DNA from 2 places in the Exiguobacterium sp. s150 genome. Region 2 is predicted to be linked to the other one. Evidence: predicted binding sites of a transcription regulator. Region 2 holds the regulator's gene; the other holds the start of a gene.
What was found. The regulator NrdR, encoded in region 2, represses ribonucleotide reductase genes. The targets are predictions, from matches to a motif close to AACACNATATATNGTGTT.
Positions count from the first base shown of each region.

Region 1: a site for NrdR is predicted at 2,564-2,581, ahead of KNP76_RS00050 (anaerobic ribonucleoside triphosphate reductase). Genes of this name have one in related genera too.

Region 1 is NZ_JACSMC010000001.1:8,318-23,237, forward strand. Features, by position in the region: gene KNP76_RS00040 (fumarylacetoacetate hydrolase family protein) at 1-216, opposite strand, end outside; gene nrdG (anaerobic ribonucleoside-triphosphate reductase activating protein) at 270-725, opposite strand; gene KNP76_RS00050 (anaerobic ribonucleoside triphosphate reductase) at 703-2,553, opposite strand; gene KNP76_RS00055 (formate/nitrite transporter family protein) at 2,740-3,573, opposite strand; gene KNP76_RS00060 (50S ribosomal protein L25/general stress protein Ctc) at 3,782-4,450, opposite strand; gene mutL (DNA mismatch repair endonuclease MutL) at 4,613-6,418, opposite strand; gene mutS (DNA mismatch repair protein MutS) at 6,423-8,951, opposite strand; gene KNP76_RS00075 (YlbF/YmcA family competence regulator) at 9,001-9,429, opposite strand; gene KNP76_RS00080 (GNAT family N-acetyltransferase) at 9,537-9,959, opposite strand; gene KNP76_RS00085 (phytoene desaturase family protein) at 9,974-11,437, opposite strand; gene KNP76_RS00090 (hypothetical protein) at 11,578-12,078, shown strand; gene KNP76_RS00095 (P-loop NTPase family protein) at 12,125-12,424, shown strand; gene KNP76_RS00100 (VOC family protein) at 12,421-12,771, shown strand; gene KNP76_RS00105 (P-loop nucleotide/nucleoside kinase family protein) at 12,903-13,415, shown strand; gene KNP76_RS00110 (transporter substrate-binding domain-containing protein) at 13,541-14,302, shown strand; gene KNP76_RS00115 (pyridoxal phosphate-dependent aminotransferase) at 14,299-14,920, shown strand, end outside.
Region 2 is NZ_JACSMC010000007.1:7,351-22,270, reverse strand. Features, by position in the region: gene pnpS (two-component system histidine kinase PnpS) at 1-932, shown strand, start outside; gene polA (DNA polymerase I) at 1,141-3,738, shown strand; gene mutM (DNA-formamidopyrimidine glycosylase) at 3,759-4,583, shown strand; gene coaE (dephospho-CoA kinase) at 4,596-5,201, shown strand; gene KNP76_RS05560 (site-2 protease family protein) at 5,247-5,729, opposite strand; gene KNP76_RS05555 (glyceraldehyde-3-phosphate dehydrogenase) at 5,884-6,915, shown strand; gene speD (adenosylmethionine decarboxylase) at 7,147-7,533, shown strand; gene KNP76_RS05545 (hypothetical protein) at 7,675-8,013, shown strand; gene nrdR (transcriptional regulator NrdR) at 8,029-8,496, shown strand; gene KNP76_RS05535 (DnaD domain protein) at 8,537-9,889, shown strand; gene dnaI (primosomal protein DnaI) at 9,895-10,809, shown strand; gene thrS (threonine--tRNA ligase) at 11,114-13,051, shown strand; gene KNP76_RS05520 (DUF1002 domain-containing protein) at 13,164-14,030, shown strand; gene KNP76_RS05515 (hypothetical protein) at 14,060-14,269, opposite strand; gene infC (translation initiation factor IF-3) at 14,608-14,920, shown strand, end outside.

The DNA of each region.
Region 1 (14,920 bases), on a different contig from region 2:
GATGACGTTTTTGAGCGGACGGTACGGTGCGAGCAGTTTGACCGATTCGAGCGGATAGCGCGGTGCGACGTCTAGGTCGACGTCTGGCTCGAACTCACGGGCGATGACTTCTAACAATGCGTTCGTATGTAATTGATTACTGACGTCATACACGTTCGTCCCTTCGACGATCCCAATCGCTACTTCCCCGTCACGTTCATATGTACACCATTTCATGTAAATTCCCCCTTTTTTATGAGTATACAAAAAATCGAGGCGATTCGCCCCGATCACACTTTGTTCAAAAAAATGATGCGCTGATTGCTCGAACCTCGAAACCGGAGCGATCGGTCCTTTAGGGACTCGATGAATTTCCCGTCGACGAGCACGTCGGCTTGATTGAGCACGTCCGTCACGTGTTCGTCATTCATCTGTTCAAGTAACTCAAGCGTATACCCGGTATAAACCCAAACGTTTTTTGCCAATCGCTTGCAGCCCCGAACGAGAGCCGCCAACTCTTTCGGTTGCATAAACGGTTCACCGCCTGAAACGGTAACCCCGTCCCACCCAGACACTTGGATCTGTTCTAGAAGTGTCTCAACTGACACCTCTTCCCCGCCGGCTGGATTCCATGACTCCGGGTTGTGACAGCCTCGGCAGTGATGCGGGCAGCCCGCTGTAAAGACGACGGTACGGATTCCCGGCCCGTCGACGACCGAATCTTCAATGACGGATAGGACGCGCATCATGTTTCACCCTCGCTCGTTCTTCTTCCCGTTTTGCCGAGTTCCATCGATCCATTGTGCCGACCAAATATCCTGTGATACGGCGAATACGCTCAATTTGCTCGGACTCCCCGCAAGTCGGGCATGCTTCATCAATGATGCCTTCAAGTCCGCAATTCCCACAACGATCGACCGGGTGATTGATCGACCCATAGCCAATGTCATGTTTACGCATCAGTCTAACGATTGCCTCGACGGCTTCCGAATTATGGGCAAGGGAACCATCGACTTCGACATACGTGATATGGCCAGCGTCACAAAGGGCATGGTAAGGCGCCTCAATTCTAATTTTTTCACGAATCGAGACATCTTTATAGACTGGCACGTGGAACGAGTTCGTGTAGAACGCGCGGTCAGTCACGCCTTCAATCATCCCGAACGCTTCCTGATCTTTCACGACGAACTTGCCGGACAACCCTTCCGCCGGGGTCGCAAGGAGCGAGAAGTTTAGATCATATCGGTCGGCCGCTTCTTTCACCCGCTCGGCTAGATGCGTCACGATCTCTAGGCCAAGTCGTTCAGCTTCTCGCGACTCGGCATGGGTCGACCCCAATAGAACCTGTAACGTCTCGGCCAGCCCGATAAAACCGACCGAGAGTGTACCTTGCTTCAATACGTCGCGGACCTCGTCATCCGGAGCGAGCGTCTCGCCGCCACGCCAAACATGTTGTGCGTAAAGGAAACGGAATTCATCGGCTCGGCGTTTGCACTGGTATTCGAACCGGTCGCGTAATTGCTCGATTGCGATGTCGAAATAGTCGTTGAGCATACGATAGAACGCTTTGATGTCAGATGAAACGAGGGCCATCTTTACCAAGTTCAGTGTCGAGAACGACAAGTTTCCCCGTCCGATCGACGTCTCAGCGCCGTGCCGATTGCCCATCACGCGTGTCCGGCAACCCATATAGGCGACCTCGGACTCCGGCGTACCGTCATTGTATTGCGCGTTGAACGGGGCGTCGATGAAGGAAAAGTTCGGGAACAGCCGCTTCCCTGTCACTCGACAAGCGAGTTTGAACAAGTCGATGTTTGGGTCTCCCTCATGGAAGTTGACGCCTTCTTTTACTTTAAAAATTTGAATCGGGAAGATCGGTGTCTCGCCATTCCCGAGACCGCGTTCGGTCGCGCGTAACAGTTCCCGAATAAAAATTCGGCCCCATCGTGACGTATCCGTCCCATAGTTGATGGAAACGAACGGAACTTGCCCACCGCCACGGGAATGCATCGAGTTGGCGTTGTGGATGAACGCCTCGCACGCTTGATACGTCGCCGTAATCGTCTCTTCTTCCGCAATCGTACGCATCTCGGTGTCCGTCAACTCGACCGGGAGATGACGGAGTCGTTCGAGGTGACGTTCATACGTCTTCTCCACATAGGGAGCTAAATCAACGTCAAACATTGGGAACGCCTGTCCTCCGTGCTGCATGTTCTGGTTCGCCTGAAGGATAATCGAGGCGAGTGCCATCGCCGACCGGATGTCTTTCGGGGGCCGAATCGTCCCATGTCCGGTGTGAAAGCCGTTCATTAGCAAGTCACCGAGCGGAATTTGGCAACACGTCGTTGAGCCCGTCACGTAATAGTCTGCATCGTGAATGTATAAAAAATTATCGGCGACCGCACGTCGCGAGCGTTCGGACAACAAGTACGTCGTCGCGAGTTCTTTTGACACTTCCGAGGACAAGCGAGCCAGCTTCCCGAGCGGCGACTTGCCGTCCACGTTCGCGTTTTCTTGGACCAAATCCTGGTCAGGGAGGACACAGACATCTTCATACAATCGAATTAAATTCACCCTGCAACACCTCACTATATATTGAATCCATTCGCTGTAAACAGCGAACTAATCATCTATATATAGATTATGTCACGTTCGCAGGCATTTATGCGGGACGACTTTGTGACATCTTTATAGGGCAAACATGACAAAAAACAGCCGAACCCTAGGCAGGGACTCGACTGTTACGATTCGTGATATAAGTCATACTTCTTTAGCAGGTTTGACGATCGTCAACTCGACTTCTTCTGACTCTTGGGCTTCCCGCAATCCTTTCGCGTTCAACCACGTATAGATGGCCCCCATGAACAAGGCACCTCCGATGATGTTTCCGAACGTCGCCGGAACCAAGTTGTGAATCGCCCCGGCGAAACTGATTGTCTCTGGGTGCGGGACGACGAGCGTGAGCGCGAACAAAACGAAATTCGCGATGACATGATCGAATCCTGAAGCGAAGAAGACCGCGACTAGGAAGATCATCGAGAAGATTTGCGCAAATTCATTTTTCATTTGTTTCGGCAAGAAAATCGCCAGGCAAACCATCCAGTTACAGAAGATGGCACGGAAGAAAATCTCGACCGTCGTATGGTGCATCTTGCTCTCGACGACGGCGAACAACCAGTTGTTCATCCCAAGTTCTTGAATGATTCCGGTCGGGGCAAGCAATATGGCGAACAAAATTCCGCCGACTGCATTCCCAACAAAGCACAATAACCAGACGAGCATCGTATCACTGAGCGTCGTATATCCGCGCAACGTCGACGTCGTGAAGTACATCGTATTCCCCGTGAACAGCTCAGCTCCCCCATAAATGATCATGACGAGTGCGATCCCGAACGAAAAGCCGCCAATGAGCGTCGTGAACGGCGAATCAAGCAGATACATGCCATTGACGACTTTTAGTGTGAAGATGGCGGCGAACCCGATAAAGATCCCGGCGAGCATCGCCCGTAAAAAGTATTCCATTGGCCGATAATGAATCATGTGCGATGACGCCTGGGCTTTCTTCCGTAATGATTCAAGTGCATGGATTTCCATTGATGCCATGTCACAAACCCTTCTTTCTGTTTGAATGAACCTTTATAATAAGAACGAACATGTGAAATCATTAACAATATAAGCCCGAATCCAATAAATTGCAATCGACCTTAGACCATGTTGACACATTTTTCACATCGTAATCGTTTACATATGTCGGATTTGTGACGAAAAAAACGACCCTTCGCAAAGGGTCGTTCGATCGAGCTTATTCTTTGTCTTCAGACTTCTCTTCAGACTCTTCCGAAGATGCTTCAGCCGACACTTCTTCAGTCGCTTCAGTTTCACCTTCTTGCGTAGTATCTGTGTCTGCTTCAAGCTCTTCAAGTGATACCGGCTCATTAACCGATGCGATTTGAAGTTCGCCATCCGAGACAACCTCGTAGTCTTTGTTTTCTGGAATGTCCGCTACCGTCACCGAGTCACCGATGCCAAGTTCAGATACATCGAGTTCGATGCGCTCTGGAATGTTGGCAGGTGTGGCCGATACCGTGACTTTATAGAGCGTTTGTGCCAAGAAGCCGCCTTCTTTGACACCTTTCGCGTCGCCGACGAGCGTGACGTCCGCTTCGACTTCTGTTGCTTCGTCCATCTTCACGGCCATGAACTCGACGTGCTTATACTCGTTCGTGAACGGGTCAACTTCTGTCCCGTGAACGAGCGTGTTCACTTTCTTGCCGTCGATGTTGAGTTCGATCAAGGCGTTATCACCATGCTCACGAAGGATTTTACGAAGTGCCATCTCTTCAAACGCGACTGGTGTGCTCTCGACTTTGTAGCCGTAAACGACACCTAGCACTTTTCCTTCTTTGCGTAAGTTTGCACGGACCGATCGTGGTCGTAACTCTCGTTTCGTTACATTAAGCTTGTCTGCCATAATCTTTTCCCCCTACTGGTTAATGGATCATGTCTACATCTTGAGGGTGAGGCAGTGAAAGAGCCACCTCTCAACCTCGATGCGTTGAGCGACATGTGTATAATGTTCCCACGTCACGCATCGGGTAAACGTTACAGACCGTTAAAAAAGATTACAACGTTGTCACATGACACGCTTAAACAGTTTCTCAAGTTCGTACGTACTCCATTTAACAAGGATTGGGCGACCGTGCGGACACGTGTAAGGCGACGCTGTCTCCGACAAGTCGTGAATCAGTTGGCGCATCATCTCGACGTTCAACGGATGGTTCGCTTTAATCGAACGTTTGCATGCCATCAAAATGGACGCCTCCTCGCGATATTTGGCAAGGTCAATCGAACGATCGCGAATCGCCATCTCGACTAAATCCCGAACCGTTCCTTCAAGGTCGTGTTGCGGATACCACGTCGGAATCTCTCGGACGAGGAACGTGTTCCCCCCGAACGGCTCGAGTTGAATCCCGGCCTCTTCTAAGAGCGGCAGCACTTCTTCGATGGCGAGCGCTTCTTGCTGGGTGAATTCGAGCGTGAGCGGTAACAAGAGTAGCTGGTACTCTTTCCCCGGATTCCCGAGTTGTTCATAGAACAGTTCATACTTGATCCGTTCTTGCGCGGCGTGCTGGTCGATGACGTACATGCCGTCCTCGCCGCCACAGACGATATAACTCGCGTGTAATTGCCCGATGACGTCGAGCTCGGGGAGCCGCTCCTTCTTCTGTTTCATCGGGGTGGCCTCCGAATCAGGCTCGTGCCTCGGCGAGACTTCCTTGTTCAAAGGCGTTGGTGCCCACTGGCTCGGCGACGTGATCGGTTCACGTGGTATCGGGTAGTTCCATGCCGGCTCTTCTTTCACTTCAGGCGAGCGCTCGACGGTAAAGTCGAGTCGCGCTTGTTCCGTCTGGGCGCGTTCCACTTTCGGTTTCGGTTGGACCGTCGGGATGAGGCGTTGCTCACGAAGCGTCAGTTGGACCGTGTCTCGAATCAATTGACATAACTCTTTTTCTTTTGAGAGCCGGACTTCGCGCTTCGTCGGGTGAACGTTGACATCGATCAACATCGGGTCCATGTTCACTTCGAGCACAGCGATGGGGTAACGGCCGATCGGGAGTAGCGTGTGATAGCCTTCGAGGACGCTTTGGGTGAGGGCGAAGTTTTTGATGCTGCGTCCGTTCAAGATGAGCGTCACGTATTGTTTATTCGAACGGGTCACTTCCGGACGGACGAGATACGCGCTCAAACTATAGTCGTTCGTCTTGCTCGACGCCGTCACGATTTGAGAGGCGACTTGGCGTCCATAGATGGCGAGCATCACTTGTTTAAGGTCACCGTTTCCGTTCGTCCGCAACAACTCCTTGTCTTCATGATAGGCTGCAAGACGAACCTCCGGATGAGACAGGGCGATACGATTCAACGTATCCGTGATGCTCGCGAGTTCGGTCGCCGATGTCTTCAAATATTTCAACCGGGCCGGCGTATTGTAAAACAGCTGGCTGACCGTGATCTCCGTTCCGACGTTCATTGCCGCAGGCTTCGTCTCGGTCAAGACCCCTCCCTCGAGCGTCATCTCAAATCCGACCTCTTCAGCGCGGCGTGACTTGAGCGTAACGTGGCTAACCGAGGCAATCGACGCGAGGGCCTCGCCTCGGAAACCGAGCGTTCGGATGCGGAACAAGTCATGCTCGTCGCGAATCTTGCTCGTCGCGTGACGGAGAAAAGCGCGCGGTGCGTCATCTTCATAAAATCCGTGTCCGTTATCCCGGACTTTGATGAGCCGAATCCCGGCCTCGACGAGCTCGACCTCAATCTTCGTCGCGCCGGCGTCAATCGCATTCTCAACGAGTTCTTTGACGACCGAGGCGGGTCGCTCGACCACCTCGCCCGCCGCGATTCGGTTGGCTAACTGTTCAGGGAGTTCTTGAATGATTCCCATCGTCTCATCCTTTCTTCGCAGCTTGTTGTAGCGCATAGAGCGCCTGCATCGCCTCAATCGGATTCATGGCGAGTAAATCGAGCGCGAGCAGTTCGTCTGTTAAACTGTCCGATTTCTCGAACAAGGACAGCTGGGCCACATCCGTCTCACTTGTCGGGCGTGTTTCTCGCTTCGCTTCATCCGGCGCCGGTTCGGCTTCGAGGTGCTCTAAAATGGACCGGGCCCGGTCAATCAAATCTGCCGGCAAGTCGGCCAACTCGGCGACGTGAATCCCATACGATTTATCCGCCTTGCCTGGGTGGACCTCGTGCAAGAAGACGACGCGACCATCACGTTCGACTGCGCGGACGTGCACGTTCTCTAGCGTCGAGATCGTCTGTTCCAACACGGTCAACTCGTGATAGTGGGTCGAGAAGAGCGTCTTCGCGCCGATCGTGGCCGCGATATATTCCACGATCGCTTGCGCGAGCGCCATCCCGTCATACGTCGACGTCCCGCGTCCAATCTCATCGAGCAAGATGAGGCTATGTTCCGTCGCTTCCGTGACGGCTTGACGTGTCTCGGTCATCTCGACCATGAACGTCGACTGGCCGCTGACTAAATCGTCGGCTGCCCCGATTCGCGTGAAGATACGGTCGAACAATGGGAGCTCGGCCGCTTCGGCCGGGACGAACGAACCGATCTGATGCATGATGGCGATGAGTGCGAATTGACGCATGTACGTCGACTTACCGGACATGTTCGGTCCCGTGATGAGGAGCATCCGCCGCGAGTCGTCAAGCGTCAAGTCGTTCGCGACGTACTCGCCGCGCCCGAGCACCGTCTCGATGACAGGATGGCGGCCGCGGTCGATTTGAACATGTTTCGCCGTCGTCGGGCGAACGTAATCCCGTTTTTCGGCGACGATGGCGAGACTGAGCAAGACGTCGAGTTCACTGAGCGAACGGGCAAGCCGCTGCAACGGTTTCGTCTCGCGCTTGACCTCGTCTCGAAGTGCCACGAACAAGTCATACTCGAGCGTGCAACTCTTCTCTTCGGCCCCAAGAATGAGCGCCTCTTTTTCTTTTAATTCCGGTGTGACGTAACGCTCGGCGTTCGTTAGGGTCTGTTTCCGTTCATACCGCCCTTCCTCGAGCAGCTTCGCGTTCGCTTTCGTGACTTCAAGATAGTAACCGAACACACGGTTATAACCGATTTTGAGCGACTTGATTCCGGTCGCAAGACGCTCTTGTTGTTCAAGGTTGGCAATCCACGTCTTCCCGTTCGCTTTCGCTTCGAGCAGTTCGTCGAGCTCGCTCGAATACCCTTCTCGAATCATGCCGCCTTCCTTCGTCGAGATGGGCGGTGCGTCGACGAGCGCTCGGTGAAGCAATTCCGCTAATTCCTCAAACGAATCGAGTTCCGCATCAATTTGACGAAGCCTTGACGCCGTCACCGCTTGTAACAGGGCGCGCACGTCCGGGATGCGGGATAACGTATCGCGCAACTGCACGAGGTCGCGGGCGTTTGCCGTCCCGTATCCGACCTTGGCGACGAGACGCTCGATATCGTATACGTACTTCAACTGCTCGCGGAGTTGGTCACGTAACATGAAGTCGTCTAACAAGTTTTCGACCGCATCGAGTCGCGCTTCTATCGCCCCTTCCGTATAGAGCGGTTGTTCGAGCCAACGTTTTAATAGTCGCCCTCCCATCGCGGTCGTCGTCTCATCTAACAGGGCGAGGAGCGACCCTTTCCGTTCCCCGGAACGGGCCGAGCGGAACAATTCCAAGTTTCGGGCCGTGTTGGCGTCAAGCTGCATGTGCTGCTCGACTTCATAGGCAACGGCAGGTTGCAAGTGGTCGAGCGAACGTTTTTGTGTTCGTGTCAAATATGCGTATAGCAAGGCGAACGCGTCTCGTTGCGCCTCGTCTCTAGCGTCAACGGCCAAGTCGCTATCGATCCGGTCGGTTTGAACCGAGAGTGGGATCCCGAGCGGTGCCAACACGTCCTTCAAACGTTCGTCCGAGACGAGCACCTCGTTCGGGAGTAGCCCTTCCATCTCACGACGTACGGCTTCACGTGTCGGGAGAGTCGTGAGCCAAGATTCACCTGTCGTCACATCGCCGCGTGCCACCCCGTAGCCGAGTGGATGGTTCGTCACCGCGACAAGATAGCGGTTCTCCTTGTCACCGAGGGCGGCCATATACGTCCCAGGTGTGATCACTTGGATGACTTCCCGTTTGACGAGCCCTTTCGTTGCTTTTGGATCTTCCATCTGTTCGCAGATGGCGACGTTAAAACCTTTCTCAATCAATTGCTCAATGTAGATAGCGGCCGAGTGATGAGGAACCCCACACATTGGAATAGGATGTTCCGCGTTCTTCCCGTTCTTCGATGTGAGCGTCAATTCGAGTTCTTTCGCTACGATTTGCGCGTCTTCAAAGAACAGCTCATAAAAATCGCCAAGTCGATAGAACAAAAAGGCGTCTGGATGGTCCGCCTTGATTGAGAAGTATTGTTTCATCATCGGGGTTTGATGTATGATTTCCATTTTTTTCACCTCTAGAAATTAGAACAGCTGACCAGAGGCCAGCTGTTTGTTAGTATCCGCAGCCGCCGCGTGATTTCTCGGCCGCCATGCCACTTCCTGTTTTACCAGCGAGTACGTCGCCGTCTGTCGATTCGATGATGCGGTCGGTCACTGAGTTCGCAAGCGTCACCGTCACGTATTGAAGCAGGTCGTTCACCTCAACTTGCGTCTCTTGGAACGCTTGGACGACCGGGATCGCGTCAAGCTCGTCCATTGCTTTGTCGATTTTCTGTTCGACTTTCGCGAGGGCCTCTGTCTTCCCGTAGTGTTGACAGTTGACCGCTTCTTTTTGCAAGAACTTGATGCGTTTGATGAGCGTTTGCACGCGTTCGCTTTCGTTCACTTTCGTCTCTGCTTCTTTGAAACGCGCCACTTCTGGCGTCTTCGCGAGAAGTTCGGCCAATTCTTTTGCTTTTTCAATCACTTGTTGGTCAGTCACGTTCGTAAACCCCTTTGCTGTCTATAATGTGATCGCACGAAACGTGCGCGAGTGTTCTCCATCATTCTACCATGAACGAATTCGGAAAGGTACATCATGGATTCAGTTCAAGCGTTGCTTTTTCGTACCATGTCGACGTGGGGAATCCCGTCCTCATCGTATTCATCGCTCGTCCGCTCGAACCCGAAACTCGCATAAAACGGTTCGACATACGTCTGCGCTTGTAAGTAGAGGGTTTCTCCCCCGTAATCGTTGACCGCGGCCTGCATCAATTGACGCGAATAGCCGTTGCCCCGATGCCCCGGTCTCGTCACGACCCGGCCGATCGCAATGGGTGAAGCGTGAATTAAAACACGCAAGGCCGCGACGACTTCGCCCCCTTCTTCCACCCAATAATGGACGGCATCGAGGTCTTTCCCGTCAACCTCCTGATATGCACATTCTTGTTCAACGACGAACACTTCCGTCCGTAGGGCAAGGAGCGCGTACAGCTCACGCGTCGTCAGTTCATCAAATCGCTTTTTCATCATCTTCCATCGTCTCCTTATAACGTCACGCCGAGCGCCCGGGCCACGTGCAACCCGCTCGTCATCGCGCCAATCGTCCCTGCGCCTGGAAACACCGTGTCCCCGCAGACAAAAAAGTCCGGAAGATTCGTCCGATAACTCGCGGCATGAAACAATGATTGACGCGGCGTCTGTGCATAGCCGCCGACGGCACCGTTCGGGCGTTTCGTATACTTCACCCAGGCGCCCGGTCCTCCTGGAAGCATGAGATTCGTGTGCCCCGACCAACCTGGGAATCCGATGCGCACAGCCTCAATCAAACGCTCGGTCCATTCATGTTCCAGTTTCTCATAGACGGCGCGCTGTTTCCAATCCTTCCATTCCGAAAGGTCGACGTGGGTCGACACCGTCACCGTCCGCTCGGGCTTGTCGGTACGCAACACGTCGCCGCCTGCTGACATCGACAAAAACGCATGGCCGCTCGGTAAATGCTCCGTATACACTTGTTGGAACAATGGCCGGTTCAAACAGACGTGTTCTGGGAGCGTAATATATAGACTAAACGTGCCCCACTGCGAACGGCTCAAGTGACGCCGATATTGGCGCTTGAACGATTTCGCGTCCTTCCCGGTCAGTAGTTGACTCGTCGCCTCGAGCGGGATGGCCGATACGACCGTATCGACGATGTCGAGCCGACCGCGCCGATCCGTCAGCAACCAACCGTCACTCACCGGTTCGATCGAGGTGATGTGACGACCAAGTAGTGCTGTCCCGCCGTCTCGACGAAGTGCGCGTTCGAGCGCGTCGGCAAGTTGATACAGTCCCCCCTCGACGTAAAACGCGCCTTCGTGGTAAATCGACAAGGCGACCGCGGCGAGCAGATGGCTCGCGTCTTTCGCCCCTGTCTGCAGACTGTCGAGCAAGATCCCATCAATAAACTGTTCGAACACCGTCCCGCTCAGCTGATGACGGGCAAGCGTCTTTTGCAACGGACGATAGAGTTTCGGCGCGACGGCGACAAGCTGTGGATTTAGTCCCTCCACCGCGACGAAGACGTCTTGTCGACTACGAAACGGCAAGGCCGGCAACCGTTCAAACAATGGACGGAGCGTCTCAAAGTCTCGCCACATCTCTTTCATGAACGCGCGGACATGGTTCGCCTCACTCGGAAACTTATTTTCGAGTTCACGTAAGAAACGATCGCGGTCCTGATCATAGACGACGGTTCGGTCGAGCAAGTGAACCGCCATGACTTCCTGTAACGGCCGAACCGGGACCGTCTCTTCTAAATGGCGCAATACGCGGTCATGGAGCCCGCCCGGCTCAAACCCCATACCGAGCGTCGCCCCGGCCGGAAACAAGTAGTCGCCTCGCTCGAACTTGCCGGCGCAGCCGCCCCATTCCCGTGACGCCTCATAAACCGTCACCTCATGTCCGTGCCGTTGTGCGAGGGCGGCAGCCGTCAACCCGGCAATCCCACCTCCAATGACTCCGATACGCATATCCATCCCCTCCTACGTCCATCATACATGGCAGACGTTCAATCGTGATGATTCGACGTGTCGGCTCGATGTTTTTCGGGCTAAAGGCAGGGTTCTTTCGATTGATGGCGAAAAAATCGATAAAGGACAGGTGAAGGCATATGCGAAGTCGGGTCATCATTTACTTATTGATTCCCATCTTGATTTTTATCGGTATTCTCATCACACCGGCATCGGAAGAATCACAAAAAGTCGCCACGATGACGGCCGTCAACATTCAAGAGATGATCCCTTATGAACGCGAGTATACGGCGCAACAAGTGTTACTGGAGAAAACGAATGACGGACGTGAAGCGAAGATTGAAGAATGGCGGCTCGAACGAGGGGCTCGTACGACGTATAGTTACGTGCTGAGACTACAGGGGTTTGAGACGGTCATTCAAGTCGATGCCGGGGCAGCCAATACGCGCTCGGACGGCTATTACGCCATGCAGGCGCATAGCCCTGTCTTCGAGGCGGACGAGCCGCTGTCGACCGGTTATCCGATCATCCTATTCGCAACGGAGCAACGGCTCGTGTTGAATCAAATGGAAGTGCGGGTCTTATACGAAGTGGACGGTGTCATTGAAAAATGGCGTATCCTAGAATCAGAAGAATCATGATATTCAACATGCGAGAGGTAATTTCTAATGCAAAGAAGATTCCTCATTGCGCCTTCCCGCTGCCGACACGATTATATTTCTCGACTTGCCGAGGACCGTTTGGACGTATCGCGTCTTGAAGCGCATGCTGTCCGATCACGGCCAGACACGTCCGGACATGGGCTCCGGTTGTGAGGAACGGTTCGACCCGAAGTTCTTGAAGTCGGTGTGGGATTATCCGAAGTCGCAGCGACCAGCGATTCGACAGCATTTACACAAACTTGAATCCGAAAAAGACATCATGATTCTGCGTTCACGGGCCGAAGTCCGTCGTTTCGTAGCGAATCAACTGGAGGCGAATCCATGAATCCAATTCTCCCAGAAATCGGGACCGTCTTTATTCCCGTCCGCGACGTTGCGACGTCCCGGGACTGGTATTGTCAGCTGTTTGATTTAGCGACAGATGGAGACATCCTGTTCGGACATCTTTATGTCGTCCCGTTAAACGGACCAAATCTCGTACTCGATAGTAAGATTTTTTCTGAAGCGAACGTCATCCAGACCCCACTTTTCCATTTGAACACGCCGGATATCCACCAAGCATACGCGCATATGGTGCAACGACAAATTGACATTTTAACCCCGATTGAACACGACCATTGGTTTCATTTCAAAGACCCGAATGGAAACGTCCTGATGATGTGCCAATGCTGACGGGGGCGTAGGAGCATACGAACGAATCCGACGCACTCATCCGTTACGTCGATGAGACGCTCTCCCCGTTCGGCGGATTCACCATCGGGAAATCAAACGAAACGTGAGGATACCCTATGTTTTTTCTTCAAATGTCCGGTTTCCCCGGGTCAGGCAAATCGACGCTGTCTCGCGAAATCGCCAGACGACTGGATGCGGTCATCGTCGATCACGATGTCACGAAGACGGCACTGCTCGAATCAACCGCACAACACTCGCTCGACCCCGGGCTGGCCGGAAAAATCGCTTATGATCTCGATTGGGCGCTCGTCGAGTTCCATTTGTCTTTAGGGCGAAACGTCATTTTGGATAGCCCTTGTCTATATGACGTGATGATTGAGCGCGGCCTAGCGATTACAGAAAATAGCGGAGCCACTTATCGATACGTCGAGTGTCTCGTCGATGACATCGATGAAATCAATCGCCGGCTGCGGGAACGAAACCGGAAGCTCAGTCAAATCAGAAGCGTGTCACCAGAAGATTTTCATCGGACTGTCGCAGGTAGTAAAAAACCAGCGCATATGCATACGCTTACAATCGACACGAATCGCCCGCTCGAGACATATTTTTCTGACATTATCGCCTATCTTCAAGCGATTGATTGAACACCTGATGCATCCTGTGCCTTCAGATTGGATGCATTTTTTTAATTGTTTTTGTATTTTTATACTTTACAATTAATAATCATACATATACACTTAGTCTCATATCGTGAAGGAGGAATTATTATATGAAGAAATGGTTGTTAACAGGAGCACTCGTCGTGAGTGCCATCGCACTTGGAGCTTGCAGTCAAGAGACGACGGGCGAAGAGAAAAAGACACTCGTCATGGGGACGAGCGCCGATTACTTCCCATATGAATTCGTCGACACGGCCAACGGGGACGCCATCGTCGGATTTGATATCGAGATTGCCGAAACAATCTCGGAACGTCTCGGGTATGAATTAAAAATTGAGGACATGGACTTCGGGAGTCTACTCGGTGCACTTAACGCCGGTCGGGTCGACTTTGTCATGGCCGGCATGACGCCGACCGAAGAGCGGAAGCAAAACGCCGCCTTCTCAGACATCTATCTATCCGCGACGAACTTGATTATGTCAAAAGACGAATCGCTCCAGTCGATTGAAGCGCTCGCCGGCAAAAAGATTGGCGTCCAAACGGCTTCGATTCAAGAAAACATCGCTAAAGAACAAGCACCAGACGCAGAGCTCGTCTCATTGAACAAGATTCCTGAAATCGTACAAGAACTGAACACAGGTCGAATCGATGCGATGGTCATCGAAGACACGGTCGCCCAGAAATACTTAGACCAAGATCAAGGATTCTACACATTCGCGTTGAAAGAAGATGGCGAGAAAGGGTCAGCGGCCGCCTTCAAGTTAGAGGATGACTTGCGTGACCAGTTTAATGACGAATTGAAGAAGATGATGGAGTCAGGTGAAATCGATGAATTGACGAAGAAATGGTTCTCAATGGAGCCAACGGAATGAGACCTGTCTCACTGCCAATCTATCCAATTACCTATCCAACCGGTTTTCGCTTGAATCAAAACGAAAGCCAATTCCCGGTCCCGGACCGCATCAAGCAGCAACTGTCTTCCATATCGTTCGATGACTTACACGAGTATCCGGTTCAGCCGATTGATGAGCTATTTACGCGTTACGCCGCCTATGCCGGGGTCGAACCGAATCAGCTGCTCGTCGGATGTGGTAGTGACGAGATGATTCATGTCGTCACGCAGGCGCTCTTGTCGCCTGAAGACGTCGTCTTGTCTCCAAGTCCGGATTTCGCCCTCTATCCGATTTTTACAACGATTGCGCACGGACGCCACCTTCAAACGAACGATTTGTCATTCGACGGTCTCATCGCATCGGTGACGGAGCATGAACCAAAGCTACTGTTGCTGTCAAACCCGAACAATCCGACCGGAAAACGATGGACCGTTGCCGAGCTGAGCGAACTCGCTAGTCGCGTGCCGTATCTTGTCGTCGACGAGGCGTATATCGATTTCACGCCGGACGCGAGCATGGTTTCACGTCTCGATGCTTTCCCGAACGTGATCGTGCTTCGGACGTTATCGAAGGCGTTCGGTCTCGCCAACATCCGTC
Region 2 (14,920 bases):
ATCGGGACATGTTCCAATACGATGAGTTGATGATTGGCCAGTTTTATCACGGGATTTTACCGAGTCCGGACGTCGAGACGTTAATCGAAGACGTCTATTTGACCGAAGAACCGCATCGGCGTCAATTGTCGATTCGGACCGGATTCAATCAACGGACGTATATGGTATCGGCGGCGCCGATCTTCAGCGATACGGGGATGCTCCGTGGCACGACTCTCTTGTTCAACGATATTAGTGAACTAAAGCGGCTCGAGAAGATGCGCAAAGACTTCGTCGCCAACGTCAGTCACGAGTTGAAGACGCCGCTCACGTCGATTCGTGGCTTCAGTGAGACGCTCCTCGACGGGGCGAAAGAAGTGCCGGAGCTGCGAGACCAGTTCCTCGATATCATTCAAAAAGAAGCGACTCGGATGCAGATGCTCGTCGAAGATTTACTCGAATTGTCGCGGCTCGAACGGGAAGATTTTCATTTGGAGTTCACGCCAGTGCAGTTGAATCAACTTGTAGAAGAAGTAAGTCTCGTCTTGAGCCAGAAGGCTGAGCGGAAATCGATTCAACTCGAGACGCGGCACGACGGGGAAGTGATGCTCCAAGCCGACATGAACCGAATCAAGCAGGTGATTTTAAACCTCGTCGCGAACGCGATCAACTATTCACCGGAAGGCAGCCGGGTCGAAATCGCTGTCGAACGAAATGACGCGATAGGAAGGTTGATCGTCAAAGACAATGGCATTGGTATCGCCGAGAAAGAGATAAGCCGCATCTTTGAGCGGTTCTATCGCGTCGATAAGGCGCGGAGTCGGAACTCCGGTGGGACGGGACTCGGACTCGCTATCGTCAAGCACATCGTCGACCTCCATCATGCGACGATTCAAGTCGATAGCGTGGAAGGGGAAGGGACGACGTTCACGATTGAATTCCCCTTGCCTTAACAAGGAGTTCACGTTCTGTTCATACCGTCTTAACAAAGACTTGCTATTCTATAGACGAGACCTCTTCATCATCTCGTGTCGTGTCCGGTGCTCATCTCCACACGGGCGCGAAGGAGACCCTTTTCTAGTCACTAGAAAAGGGTCTTTTTTTTCGAACGCATGTGCCCGTATGATATGATGGAGTCAGAAGCGAATGGAGGTTACTAGAATGAATAAATTGCTGCTCCTTGATGGGAATTCTCTGACGTACCGTGCATTTTTCGCGCTGCCTCCGATGACGGATGCATCGGGCCGGAACACGAATGCGGTGTACGGGTTCACGATGATGCTATTGAAATTGATGGAAGATGAGCGACCGACGCATTTCACTGTCGCGTTCGATGCCTCGAAGAAGACGTTCCGCCACGATACATATGCGGACTATAAAGGGGGACGCGAGAAGACGCCGGGTGAGCTACGTGAACAGTTCCCGATCGTCCGCGAGATTTGTGAGGCGTTTGGCATCCAAGTGCTCGAGCTCGACAACTATGAGGCTGACGATATTATCGGGACGCTCTCGAAGCGAGACGAGTTCGACAACGTGACGATTGTGACGGGGGATAAAGACTTGTTACAACTGATTGATGACCGCGTCACCGTCTACTTGACGAAGCGGGGCATCACCGATGTCGAGACGATGGATGAAACGGCCTTTAAAGAGCGCTATGACGGTCTGAACCCGCGCCAGATGATCGATTTAAAAGGACTCATGGGCGATAAGTCGGATAACATTCCTGGTATCCCGGGTGTCGGAGAGAAGACGGCGCTGAAGCTATTGAACGCCTACGGATCGGTCGAAGGGTTGTATGCCCACACGGCTGAACTAAAAGGGAAACAAAAAGAGAAGGTAGAGGCGAACGAGCATGAAGCGAAGCTGTCGAAACAGCTCGCCACGATCCATACGGACGTACCGATTGAGGTCGACGTCGACCAGCTGGCGTTCCACCCGTATGACGTCTCGAAAGTGAAACCACTTTTCATGAGCCTGCAATTCAAATCGCTAATCGGCAAGCTTCAAACGGATGAAGATGCAGTCGAACCTGCCCCGAGGCAGGAGGTGACGCACATCGAGCTCGACGCCCAGGACTTGTCGCGTGCCGTGTTGTTCCTCGAGCAACTGCGTGAAGATTATTTCGAAGAACCGATGATCGGTGTCGCCATCGCCTCGAGTGCGGGCGTGACGGTCGGTGACGCCTCGCTCCTTAAGACCGATATCGTTAAAGAATGGCTGGCGGATGAAGCGCGCAGGACGATCTGTCTCGATGCGAAACAGACGATCATCCAGCTGAAACGAAACGGGCTCAAGCTTGTCGGGTACGAGGACTTGCTCGTGGCCGGTTATTTGCTCAACTTGTCAGGCGGGACGACGCTCGATTCGATTGCGGCCCACTTTGAACACACGTTACCGGAAGACGATGCCGTCTACGGCAAAGGGGCGAAGCGCCACATCCCGGAACGTGACGTGCTCGAGCAACATCTCGCCGAGAAAGCGATGGCGATTTTGTCGCTCTTCGACCATGTCGCCGCGGCGCTCGTCGAGAACGAACAGACGTCGCTCTATGAAGACTTAGAACGTCCGCTCGTCTCGGTCCTCGCCGAAATGGAATGGGCCGGTATTCACGTCGATGTGGCGACGTTGCAGGCGATGGAGCAAGATTTAGGTGGCCGGATCGAACAACTTGAGTCAGAGATTCACCATCTTGCCGGCGAAGCGTTCAATATTAACTCGCCGAAACAACTCGGCGTCATCTTATTTGAGAAGTTGGCGCTCCCGCCGGTCAAGAAGACGAAGACCGGCTATTCGACGGCGGCGGACGTGCTCGAGAAGCTGGCACCGCTCCATCCGATTATCGAACACATCATGCATTACCGAGAGCTCGGAAAACTCCAATCGACCTATGTCGAAGGGTTGCAAAAAGTCGTGAAGGAAGACGGGAAGATTCATACCCGTTACACGCAGACGCTGACGCAAACCGGGCGTCTCTCTTCGGTCAACCCGAACTTACAGAACATCCCGATTCGACTCGAGGAGGGACGCCGGATTCGTAAGGCGTTCACAGCAAGCGAACCGGGCTGGGTACTGTACGCTGTCGACTATTCACAAATCGAGTTACGGATCATGTCGCACATGTCCCAAGACGAGAAGATGCTCGATGCGTTCTTGCATGACGAAGACATCCATACCTCGACGGCAGCGAACGTTTTCAAAGTCGCCAAAGAGGATGTGACGTCGCTCATGCGCCGCCAAGCGAAGGCGGTCAACTTCGGTATCATCTATGGCATTAGTGATTATGGATTGTCACAAAACCTTGGGATTAGTCGAAAAGAAGCGCAAACGTTCATCGACACGTATTTCGAACAGTTCCCGGGCGTGAAACGATTCATGGACGAGGCGATTGAACGGGCACGTGAACACGGATACGTCGAGACGATGCTGAAGCGTCGTCGCAACATCCCAGACATCCATTCACGCAATTTCAATCTGCGTGGGTTCGCGGAGCGGACAGCCATCAACACCCCGATTCAAGGGACAGCGGCTGATATCATCAAGAAAGCGATGATTGACGTCGATCAGGCGCTTCGAACTTCGACACTCCAGTCGAAGTTATTGTTGCAAGTGCACGATGAACTCATCTTTGAAGGACCAAAAGAAGAGACCGAGGCGCTCGAGAAGCTCGTCAAACAGGCGATGGAGCACACGATTCAACTCGATGTACCGCTTCGCGCCGACGGTTCGTTCGGCGAGACGTGGTTTGATACAAAATAAAGACTAGAAAGGAACTTGTTATGCCTGAACTACCTGAAGTGGAGACGGTCTGTCGTCGATTACGGCCGTTCGTCTCCGGAAAAACGATTGAAGCCGTAGACGTGTTTGACGCAAAAATCATCCGTGGGCACGAGCCGGATCAGTTCGTCGAGCACTTGCTCGGTGAGACGATTCTAGACGTCGAGCGGCGTGGAAAGTTCATCTTATTCAAATTGACGAACGGATATCTCGTTTCGCACTTACGGATGGAAGGGAAATTCTTCCCGCATGACGAAAGAGTCAGTCCGGTCAAACATTCGCATGTCGTCTTCACGTTCACGGACGGGACGACGCTCCATTACAATGACGTCCGAAAGTTCGGGACGATGGAGTTGAAGACGAATGAGGAACTATTCGTCACACCCCCGCTGTCGCTTCTCGCGCTCGAGCCGTTCGATCCGGAAGTCACGGCCGAAGCGTTACACAGACGACTGAGCCGGATGAACGTCCGCGCCATCAAGACGGCGCTGCTTGACCAATCCATTTTTGTCGGACTCGGTAACATCTATGTCGATGAGACGCTGTTTCGGGCCGGTGTCCATCCGACCCGACCGGCAGCGAGCTTGTCATATGCTGAAGTCGAGAGGGTCCGGCAAGAGGCGATTGCCGTCTTGACCGAGGCGATTGAGCGAGGTGGGAGCACGATTCGGAGCTACACGAATCCAGACGGGGCGACCGGCACGTTCCAAGAGACACTTTACGTCTACGGACAGACCGGCAACCCGTGCCAGAAGTGCGACCGGTCGATTGAGAAGATGAAACTAGGCGGACGGGGTACGCATTACTGTCCGCACTGCCAACAGTAAGAGGTGGAGAAGATGTTGAAGATTGGTTTGACAGGCGGGATCGCGACCGGAAAGTCGACCGTCTCACGCCTGTTTCGACAACGTGGCATCCCGATTATCGATGCCGATCAAATTGCCCGTAAGGTCATCGAGCCGAATGGAAAAGCATTCGCCGCAGTCCGTGAAGCGTTCCCGGCGTGTTTCGACGGGGATCGATTGAATCGACCGGCGCTCGGGCGCGAGATTTTTCATGACGATGCGAAACGTCAACTCCTCAATCAACTCATGCACCCCGCCATCCGGGAAGAGATGGTCGAAGAGATGAAAGGGTACGCAGAGTCGGGCGAGACGGTCGTCATCTTCGACATCCCGCTCTTGTTCGAAGGGACGATGCGCGATCTTGTCGACTACACGGTCGTCGTCTATTGCCGGGAAGAGATTCAATTGATGCGGCTCATGGAACGGAACGGCTTGACGAAAGAGGAAGCACTCGCCCGGATTCATGCCCAAATCCCGATTAAAGAGAAAAAACATCAAGCGGACTACTTGATTAACAATAACGGGGCGCTCGGTGAACTGCCGCCTCAAGTCGATCGGCTCGTCAATCAGTTTCGAGACACGAAAAAAGAAGGCGTCTGACGCCTTCTTTCGTGAAGACGCATCCTCATACAAGGGGTGCGTCTTTTAATTGAGCGGGTCGGATTCGGGTCTACCTTTTCGCCACGTGTCATAGATGGCGCGACCGTCGCTCGGGTGACCGTTGGAATAGTAAATCGGGTAAAGTGAGAAGAAGATATAGTAGAACGAGAAGTAGGCGAACTGATACGTATAAATGGTCGGTTCGATTTCCCGTGCCAAGATGAATCCGTTCACGATTAAGATGCTCGCCAAGTTGAAAAGCGATCCTCCGGCGTAGACGAGGCTCCTCGTCAGACGATTGCTCACTTTTAAATCGGTGAATTGACACCACGCATCATAAAAGTAGACGCGATTGAACTGCAATCGGCCGACTTTGAATAATTTTTTCCCCGTACCAATCTCCATGTCGAGTGATCCACCGAACAGTTTCGCGAAAAAGAAATGACCGAATTGATGAATCAATGTCACGATCGGCAAGATGATGAAAAATGAAATGACGAATTTATCGATGTCGCCCCAACCAAACATAAAACATTGCTCCTTTCCGAGCTCTAGAACGAATTTCCCTCTTTTATAAAACTCAAACTGTAAAAAAGTGAAAGAAATGTGACGATTGATAGTGAAAACGCTTCCAATTATCCGTTATAATGGTGTCGTAACGCAGAAAAAAGGGGGAACTAGAATGGGGACGAAAGTGGCGATCAATGGATTTGGACGAATCGGGAGAATGGTGTTCCGGAAATTGATGCTTGAGGGCCGGCATGAGGTCGTGGCCATCAATGCGAGTTATCCAGCCGAGACGCTGGCGCATTTGATTAAACATGACACGGTCCACGGACCGTTCGGGTTGACGGTTCGAGCGCATGGGGATGCGCTTATCGTCGACGGGAAGCGAATCGAACTCGTGGCCGAGCGAGACCCGGAGAAGTTGCCGTGGCGCGAGCTCGACATTGAAATCGTCGTTGAAGCGACTGGGAAGTTCAATTCAGACATCGGTGCGTCGAAACATTTGACGGCCGGAGCGAAGAAAGTGATTTTGACGGCGCCTGGTAAAGGCGACGTGCGGACGATCGTGATGGGGGTCAATGATCGGGAGTACACACCGGAGCACGACCACATCATCTCGAACGCCTCGTGTACGACGAACTGTCTCGGACCGGTCGTCAAAGTGCTCGACTCGACGTTCGGGATCGAGACCGGTCTCGTGACGACGGTGCATGCGTACACGAACGACCAAAACAACATCGACAACCCGCATAAAGACTTACGTCGGGCCCGTGCTTGTGGTACTTCGATTATACCGACTTCGACAGGGGCCGCGAAATCGATAGGCCTCGTACTGCCAGAGCTTCAAGGTAAGTTGAACGGGATGGCGCTCCGGGTGCCGACCCCGAACGTCTCACTCGTCGACCTCGTCGTCGAATTGCGCCGGGACGTGACGGTCGATGAAGTGAACGAAGCGTTCGAACGTGCGGCCCATGGGGAGATGACGGGCATTCTCGGTGTATCGACCGAACCGCTCGTCTCCATCGATTTCAATGGCGATGAGCGCTCGTCCATCATCGATGCGGATTCGACGATGGTGATTGGAGGGAACCATGTCAAAGTACTCGCGTGGTATGACAACGAATGGGGCTATTCATGCCGTGTCGTCGATTTGTTGGACATGGTCGCGAGCTACCTTCAAATCGGGCAACAAGAAACCCACGCCTAAAAAAATATATTTATCGAAAAATATTTTTAAAGAAATGAAACAAATGTCTTGTAACGACGTCCCAAACACGATACACTCTAACTCGTGAACTTCAATTGGTCTGACAAACGCAACTTAAAGGGTTAGGACCTCTCTGGACTAACTTGCCCCCGTGGTTGTGGGCGATTCAGGCACAAAGTGAGTGATCATCAACTACTTTGAGACCATTGATGTAAAGGGGGATCCACTAATATGGATACTATGGGACGTCACATTATTACAGAACTTTGGGAGTGCAATCCCGACAAATTGAACGATATCGACTACATCGAGCGCTTGTTCGTCGATGCAGCACTTCGCTCGGGCGCTGAAGTCCGTGAAGTTGCTTTCCACAAATTCGCGCCGCACGGTGTGAGTGGAGTCGTGATCATCTCAGAATCGCACTTGACGATTCACAGCTTCCCGGAGCATGGCTACGCATCAGTCGATGTGTTCACATGTGGGGACCGCATCGATCCGGCTACAGCGTCGCAGTATATCGCTGAAGGTTTGGACGCGAAAGTGCGTGAAGACGTCAAACTTGATCGTGGAATGGGACCAATCCGTGTTCCTGAAGCGCAAGTGGCAATCAGCAAATAATCAGATTGACCTTTTGAGGCTGGCCGATTTTCGGTCAGCCCTTTTAATTGTTTTGTTAACGCCTTAATTTTGATATGCTTAACGTATATAAATGAGTTGTTGAGGTGGAAAATGGGAGTATTCGATAAGTTTCAAACACATATGCAGACAGATGATTCGCATAAACAGGAAGCGTTGCGCACCCGTTACTATGCCGCGTCTCCGAACGCCGTCTTGAAGTGGCTCGAGGAAACAATCAAGACAGAAGGGCAGACGGTTCGCCGTGTCGATGCAGACCGAGGTGAACTCGCGTTTCAAGGTGACGGATGGGACGCACTCGCGACTGTCATTCAAGTCGACGGGGGACGGACAGCGGTCGACTTCACGTTGAACCGGGATAGCCGCTTCGGTCCAGACCTTCGTCAAATCGTGGTGACGTATTATGAGGCGTTACAACAAAAATTCCCGCTCCGAGCCATCGGAAACAAAACTGTTGAATGATAAGGAGGCTTGAGCATGCGTTGTCCTAAATGTGATCATAACGGAACGAGGGTGCTCGACTCCCGTCCAGTTCAGGATTTTTATTCGATTCGCCGTCGCCGCGAGTGTGAGCAGTGCGGCTATCGGTTCACAACGTTCGAGACGGTTGAACAGACGCCGCTCATCATCGTCAAGAAAGATGGGAATCGAGAAGAGTTCAGTCGCGAGAAAGTGCTTCGCGGGATCATTCGCGCCTGTGAGAAACGTCCGGTCACGCTCGAACAGCTTGAAGGTGTCGTCACGAAAGTCGAACAACAGTTACGTGCGCTCGGCCAGTCCGAGATTCCGAGTGAACAAGTCGGCGAACTCGTCATGAACGAACTCGCCCGCGTCGACGAAGTGGCGTACGTCCGTTTCGCCTCGGTGTATCGCCAATTCAAAGATATTTCCGTGTTCTTTAAAGAACTAGAAGATTTAATGAAGCAAGAAAAATCGACCAACTAAGGGCGGCCTTCTGGTCGCCTTTTTTCAGGGGAGAATCACTATGGAAAAAGAACGGACCATCTTTGGGACCGATGAACTGCTCATCATGAGCACGGGGCTCGTCGATCGCGAGTCCTATCAATCGCTCTATCATCTGTATCAACCGGTCATCGGGGTAAAAGCGCTCGCGCTCTATCAGACGCTTTGGAGTGAACTGAAACCTGGGAAAATGAAATCGAATTATATGTCACACAGCGCCTTATGTGAAATGCTCGAGTATTCGATTAACGAGCTGACGGACAGCCTGTTCCGGCTCGAAGCGATTGGACTCGTGCGAACGTATAAGACGAAAGACGCGCGCGTCACGCAGTACGTGTATCAGTTGCGGGTCCCGCTCGCGCCGCACACGTTCTTGAACGACGGCCTGTTGTCGAGTTTTCTCTTCTACAAGGTAGGTGAGGTCCGCTTCAAACAGTTGCAAGGTCGATTCACGATCGACCCGCTTCCGGCCGGCATCGTCGAAGTGACGAAAGATTTTAACGAGGTGTTCGACGTCAAAGGCGTCAACCATATGGCGTTCACGCAAAAAAACTATGAGAAACCGGACCGTGCGAAAATCGAGATCAACTATACGTTCGATATGGACATCGTCAAAAAGTTGACGAACTTCCCGGTAGGCTTTTTCACGAAAAAGTTGGATGAGACCATCACGAAACTCGCCTACGTCTCTCAAATCGATGAAGAGTTGATGGCCGAAATGTTGAAAGAGTATTTCGTCCATGAAGCGTACCTGCCGCTCAGCGAACAAGAGAAGCGAGACGGCTGTCGCCAGATGGTGCTCCAGCTGAAGAAGAAGCAGACAAGGCATCGAAAAGCGAAGGCGAACGAGTTGACGAAGACCGAACTCGGGGACTTGGACGATCCGAACGTGATGGAGACGGCGCATCCGCATCAATACGTCTCGACGCTTCGGAAGACGCCGCAATTATCGAAGAGCGACGAACAACTCATCATCGAGATGGTCGATACGCTCGGACTCGCCCCAGGCGTCATCAACGCACTGTTCTATTACTGCATCGAAGTGAAGAAGCAGACGCGGCTTAGTGAGAATTACGTGATGCGCATCGCCACGAGCTGGAAGACGGCCGGGTATGTGCATGCGAAAGATGCGCTCGACCAAGAAGCGACACAAGACGCGTTGATTGAGAAGAAACAACAGAAGCGCGAGAACGTGCAACGGACGACGGTCGGCTCACGCCGCAAGACGCCGCAGACCGAACTGCCGAAGTGGCTCGAAGAGGACGCGAAAGAGCAACGCTCGTACGACCAGAAACGAAAACAAGAGCTCGAGGCGTCGGTGCCAGATGACGCTGAACTCGTCAAGTTGCTCAATGAGTTGAAAGAGAAAGGATGAGGGACATGGAACGTATCAATCAGACGCTCGCCCAGATGATGAATCGGAAAGAAGTTCGGGAAGCGTACGAGTCGATTCGTCGGCGTACCCTCGACCATCCTGGCGTGATCGCCTTCTTAAAGGAACATCCGGAGCTAGATGAGGCGGCAATCGAGCTCGGCTTCACGAAACTGAGCGAGTATGCCGAACAGATGGACGGAAAGGTGCTCATCGAGGCGAACGCCGTCATTCCGGGCCACCAGCCCGTCCTCTATGTCGACCTCGGACAAGTCGCCATCCGTTACGAGGAAACGGTCAAACATCGTCAAGCGCGTCGGCAAAAAGAGATGGACCGAAAGTTCAAGAGCCTGTTCTTGCCGGAAGAAGTGCGTGAAGCGAGCTTTGAATCGTTCGATTGGTCGGATGACGCCCGTAAAATCGCACTCCGTGAGGCGATGCGGTTCGTCTCCGGGATGAAGACGAGACAGAAAGTGAACGGTCTGTATCTGCACGGCAGCTTCGGCGTCGGGAAGACGTATCTGCTCGCAGCCATCGCCAACGAGTTGAAAGTGGCCGACATCGAGACGATTCTCGTCCACGCCCCTGGCTTCGTTTCGGAAGCGAAACGGAAAATCCGGACCGACTCGTTCGATTCGTTTTTGACGTCGTTCCAACACGTGCCCGTGCTGTTGATTGATGACATCGGGGCCGAGGCGATTAGCCCGTGGGTGCGCGACGAGCTGTTCGGCATCATCTTGCAGTACCGGATGATGCACCGGTTACCGACGCTATACAGTTCGAACTTCAGTGGCGAAGAGCTCGAGACCCATTTCTCGATTGACGGATCCCCGCAAAATAAGATGAAAGCGCAACGGCTCATGCAGCGCATCTCGACGACGACGACACAAATCGAGTTGAAAGGTGAAAATCGTCGCCGGTAAGGATTGTATTTCTCGAACGGGTTGACTATACTAATAGCATATAATGGATGCAATGACAGAGGACATGAGACGTCGTCACGGGTTTCAAAGCGAGGGAAGGTTGGTGAGAGCTTCCTAGACACGCCGAACGTTTTACTCCCTCCGAGCACCGCACGGGTCAATCGTGCGGCGAGTCACACTCGTTATCGTGTGTTCGAGCCAAGCGTCTGCTTGGGAACGAGGGTGGTACCACGAGAATCAAAGCTCGTCCCTTTCATAGGGATGGGCTTTTTTTATTTTTTTATGAAAAGAGAGGGGAAGTTACATGATTCATTTGACATTTCCAGACGGTGCCGTCAAGGAGTTCGAAGCCGGCATCACAGCAGAAGAAGTAGCAGGTTCGATTAGCCCGGGCCTCCGTAAAAAAGCGCTCGCCGCAAAAATTGACGGGGAATTGATCGATTATCGTCGCCCGATCGAACAAGACGGTCGCATCGAACTCGTCATGCCGGACTCCGAGGACGGCCTCGACTTGATGCGCCACTCGACGGCTCACTTGATGGCGCAAGCAATCAAGCGCCTTTACGGTGATGAAGGCTCGATTTACCTCGGGATTGGACCGACAATCGAGAACGGCTTCTATTACGACATCGAGATGGACCGTCGTATCAACGAAGAGGATTTGCCTGAAATCGAGAAGATGATGAAACGCATCGTCGATGAGAACCTCGACATCACACGTGAAGTCGTTTCGCGTGACGAAGCGCTCGCCCGCTATCAGGCACTCGGTGACCCACTCAAAATCGAATTGCTCGAAGATATCCCGGCCGACCAGACGCTCACGATGTATCATCAAGGCGAATTTTTCGACTTGTGCCGTGGACCGCACGTCGCATCGACATCGAAATTGAAAGTGTTCAAATTGATGAGCGTCGCCGGGGCCTACTGGCGAGGCGATTCCGACAACAAAATGTTGCAACGCATCTACGGGACAGCATGGGCGACGAAAGAACAGCTCGCAGAACACTTGCGTCTCCTTGAAGAGGCGAAAGAGCGTGACCATCGTAAACTCGGGAAAGAGCTCGATCTCTTCTTCGTCTCGCAAGAAGTCGGTCAAGGTCTGCCGATGTGGCTCCCGAAAGGCGCCTCGATTCGTCGCACGGTCGAGCGCTATATCGTCGACAAAGAACTCGAACTCGGTTATCAGCACGTCTATACGCCGGTGCTCGGTTCGGTCGATTTGTATAAGACGTCTGGACACTGGGACCACTATCAAGACGATATGTTCCCGAAAATGGAGATGGACAACGAAGAACTCGTCCTTCGTCCGATGAACTGTCCGCACCATATGACAATCTACAAACACGAGCCACGTTCGTACCGTGAACTCCCACTTCGGATCGCCGAACTCGGCGGCATGCACCGTTATGAGATGTCTGGGGCGCTCACAGGCTTGCAGCGCGTCCGTTACATGGTGCTCAATGACGGGCACACGTTCGTCACACCGGAACAGATGAAGCAAGAGTTCAAAGACATCGTCCACTTGATTCAAGAAGTGTACGCTGACTTCGGGATTAAAGATTATCGTTTCCGCTTGTCGTACCGTGACCCGGCGGACAAGGAGAAGTACTTCGACAACGATGCGATTTGGGAGACGGCCCAGCGTCAATTGAAAGAGACGATGGACGAGCTCGGCCTCCCGTATTTCGAGGCCGAAGGCGAAGCGGCGTTCTACGGACCGAAGCTTGACGTCCAAGTCCGGACGGCGCTCGGCAAAGAAGAGACGCTCTCGACGGTTCAACTCGACTTCTTGCTCCCAGAGCGGTTCGACTTGACGTACACAGGACCGGACGGGAAAGACCATCGCCCGATCGTCCTTCACCGTGGGGTCGTCTCGACGATGGAGCGTTTCGTCGCTTACTTGATTGAGGAGTATAAAGGCGCATTCCCGACATGGCTCGCACCGGTTCAAGTGAAATTGATTCCGGTCTCGCATGTCCACGATGACTATGTCGCGGAAGTGAAAGCGGAGCTCGTCAAGCGCGGCGTCCGCGTCGAGACGGATCTCCGTGACGAGAAGCTCGGCTATAAGATTCGCGAAGCACAGATGAAGAAAATCCCGATGACGCTCGTGCTCGGCGATAAAGAGCGCGATGAGCGGGCGGTCAACATTCGCCGTTACGGCCAACAAGAACAAGTTTCGGCTTCACTTGACGAATTTATCGCGTCATTGACTGCGGAAATCGCCAACCGTTCACGTTAACTGAGGAGACCGTCCTTCGACGAAGGATGGTCTTCTTTTCGGTCTAAAGACGGATGCGGAATAGGTGTGAGAACACGTAAGGTAGAAGAAAGGAGTGATCATTTTGAATTTTATGAAACCATTCGTAGCGCTGACGGTCGGTTCGGTCGTCGCGACGAGCATGATACCAAAAGTAAACGCAGAAGCCATCGTGGACGATACAATCGTCACGCTCGGGGAGTCGCTTTCCTCGAACCAGCAGCAGTGGGTGCTCGAACGTGTCGAGGCACCGGCCGGAATCGACCCGATTATCACGACAGTGGCCGATGAAGAGAAGTATTTAGGTGACGCGGTTCCACAAGCCCAGCGCGGGGGTGGCATGTACTCGTCAGCCCGCATCAAATTGATGGAGGAAGGCAGCGGATTGAACATTAAGACAGAGAACGTCACATGGGTGACAGAAGACATGTATGCGAACGCACTCGTCACGGCCGGCGTGACCGATGCGGACATTTACATCACGTCACCGATTCGCGTGACCGGTACGTCCGCTCTCACAGGCATCGTGAAGGCGTATGACGTGACCGCCAGTGAGACGGGCATCGAGCTGACAGAAGAACGTAAGGCGCTCGCCCAAGAAGAGCTCGCCGTCACGTCGGAGATCGGCAAAGCGGTCGGACAAGAGGATGTCGCCGGGCTCATGAACGACATCAAGGCGGCGATCGCCAACCAGAAGCCAGAGACGAACATCGAGATTCGTGACATCGTCATTCAAGTGCTCAATCAAAACAACGTCCAACTGTCAGACACGCAGTTGAACCAATTGACGGGGCTATTTGAAAACATGCAACAAGCGAACCTTGACTGGGCATCGATCAGTGACGGGTTGAAAGGGGCCGGACAAAACGTTCAAGCATTCCTCGAGCAAGAAGAAGTGAAAGGCTTCTTCGCCCGGTTGTTCGCCGCACTGAGTAACTTCTTCAAATCGTTGACGAACTAACTATACAAAAAAAGGGCGCGAGCCCTTTTTTAATACCAGCGTTTATAAATGTAGTCGCGGGCGCTCTTGTTGTCATCGACGATCTTAAGGGTGATGCGGTTCATCTCTTCTAATAAATCGGTCAGTACGGCTTTTAACTTTTCATCTTCTAACCCATGGTGTCGCATCGTCTCGGTGACGATGCGTTCGACTTGGTCATGATAATCGTGATCGCTGCCTACATCTTTACGCCAATTCATGGCCATCCCTCCCTTTTTTATTTTTATTCCCTCGCAAAAGGTATTGCGAAACGATGGAATGACTGTTATCATCATAAAAGTGTGAGCTACCAATTATTCATGCGCGAATTCTTGACATCTTTTCCTGCTAGTGTTAAGATGACATAGTGATTAAATACAACAAAGCAGAAGCGCCCGCTTCTCACCTCGTCCGAACAGATTCGGTCAGGTCCATCATGTACGTGAAGCAGCCGAGCATTCGTCTCTGTTGACTCCGAAATGATGTGTGGGCGGGAAACTGCCGACGCTTTTTTTATTGCCATGTTGTCTTATCAATCTAAAACTCGTGCATTCGCACGATGGAGGTGCTAACCATTAGCAAAGAGCTCTTTATCAACGAAAACATTCGTGCCCGTGAAGTTCGCCTAATTGGAGCGGACGGTGCACAACTCGGTGTGCAATCGCGCAATGAGGCATTGCGTTTAGCGGAAGAGGCTGAACTTGACCTTGTCTTGGTCGCCGACAAAGCTAACCCACCGGTCGCCAAAATCATGGACTATGGGAAATACCGTTTCGAACTTCAAAAGAAGGAAAAAGAAGCGCGTAAAAACCAAAAAGTCATCCAGATGAAAGAAGTGCGTCTCAGCCCAACGATCGAGGAAAACGATTTCC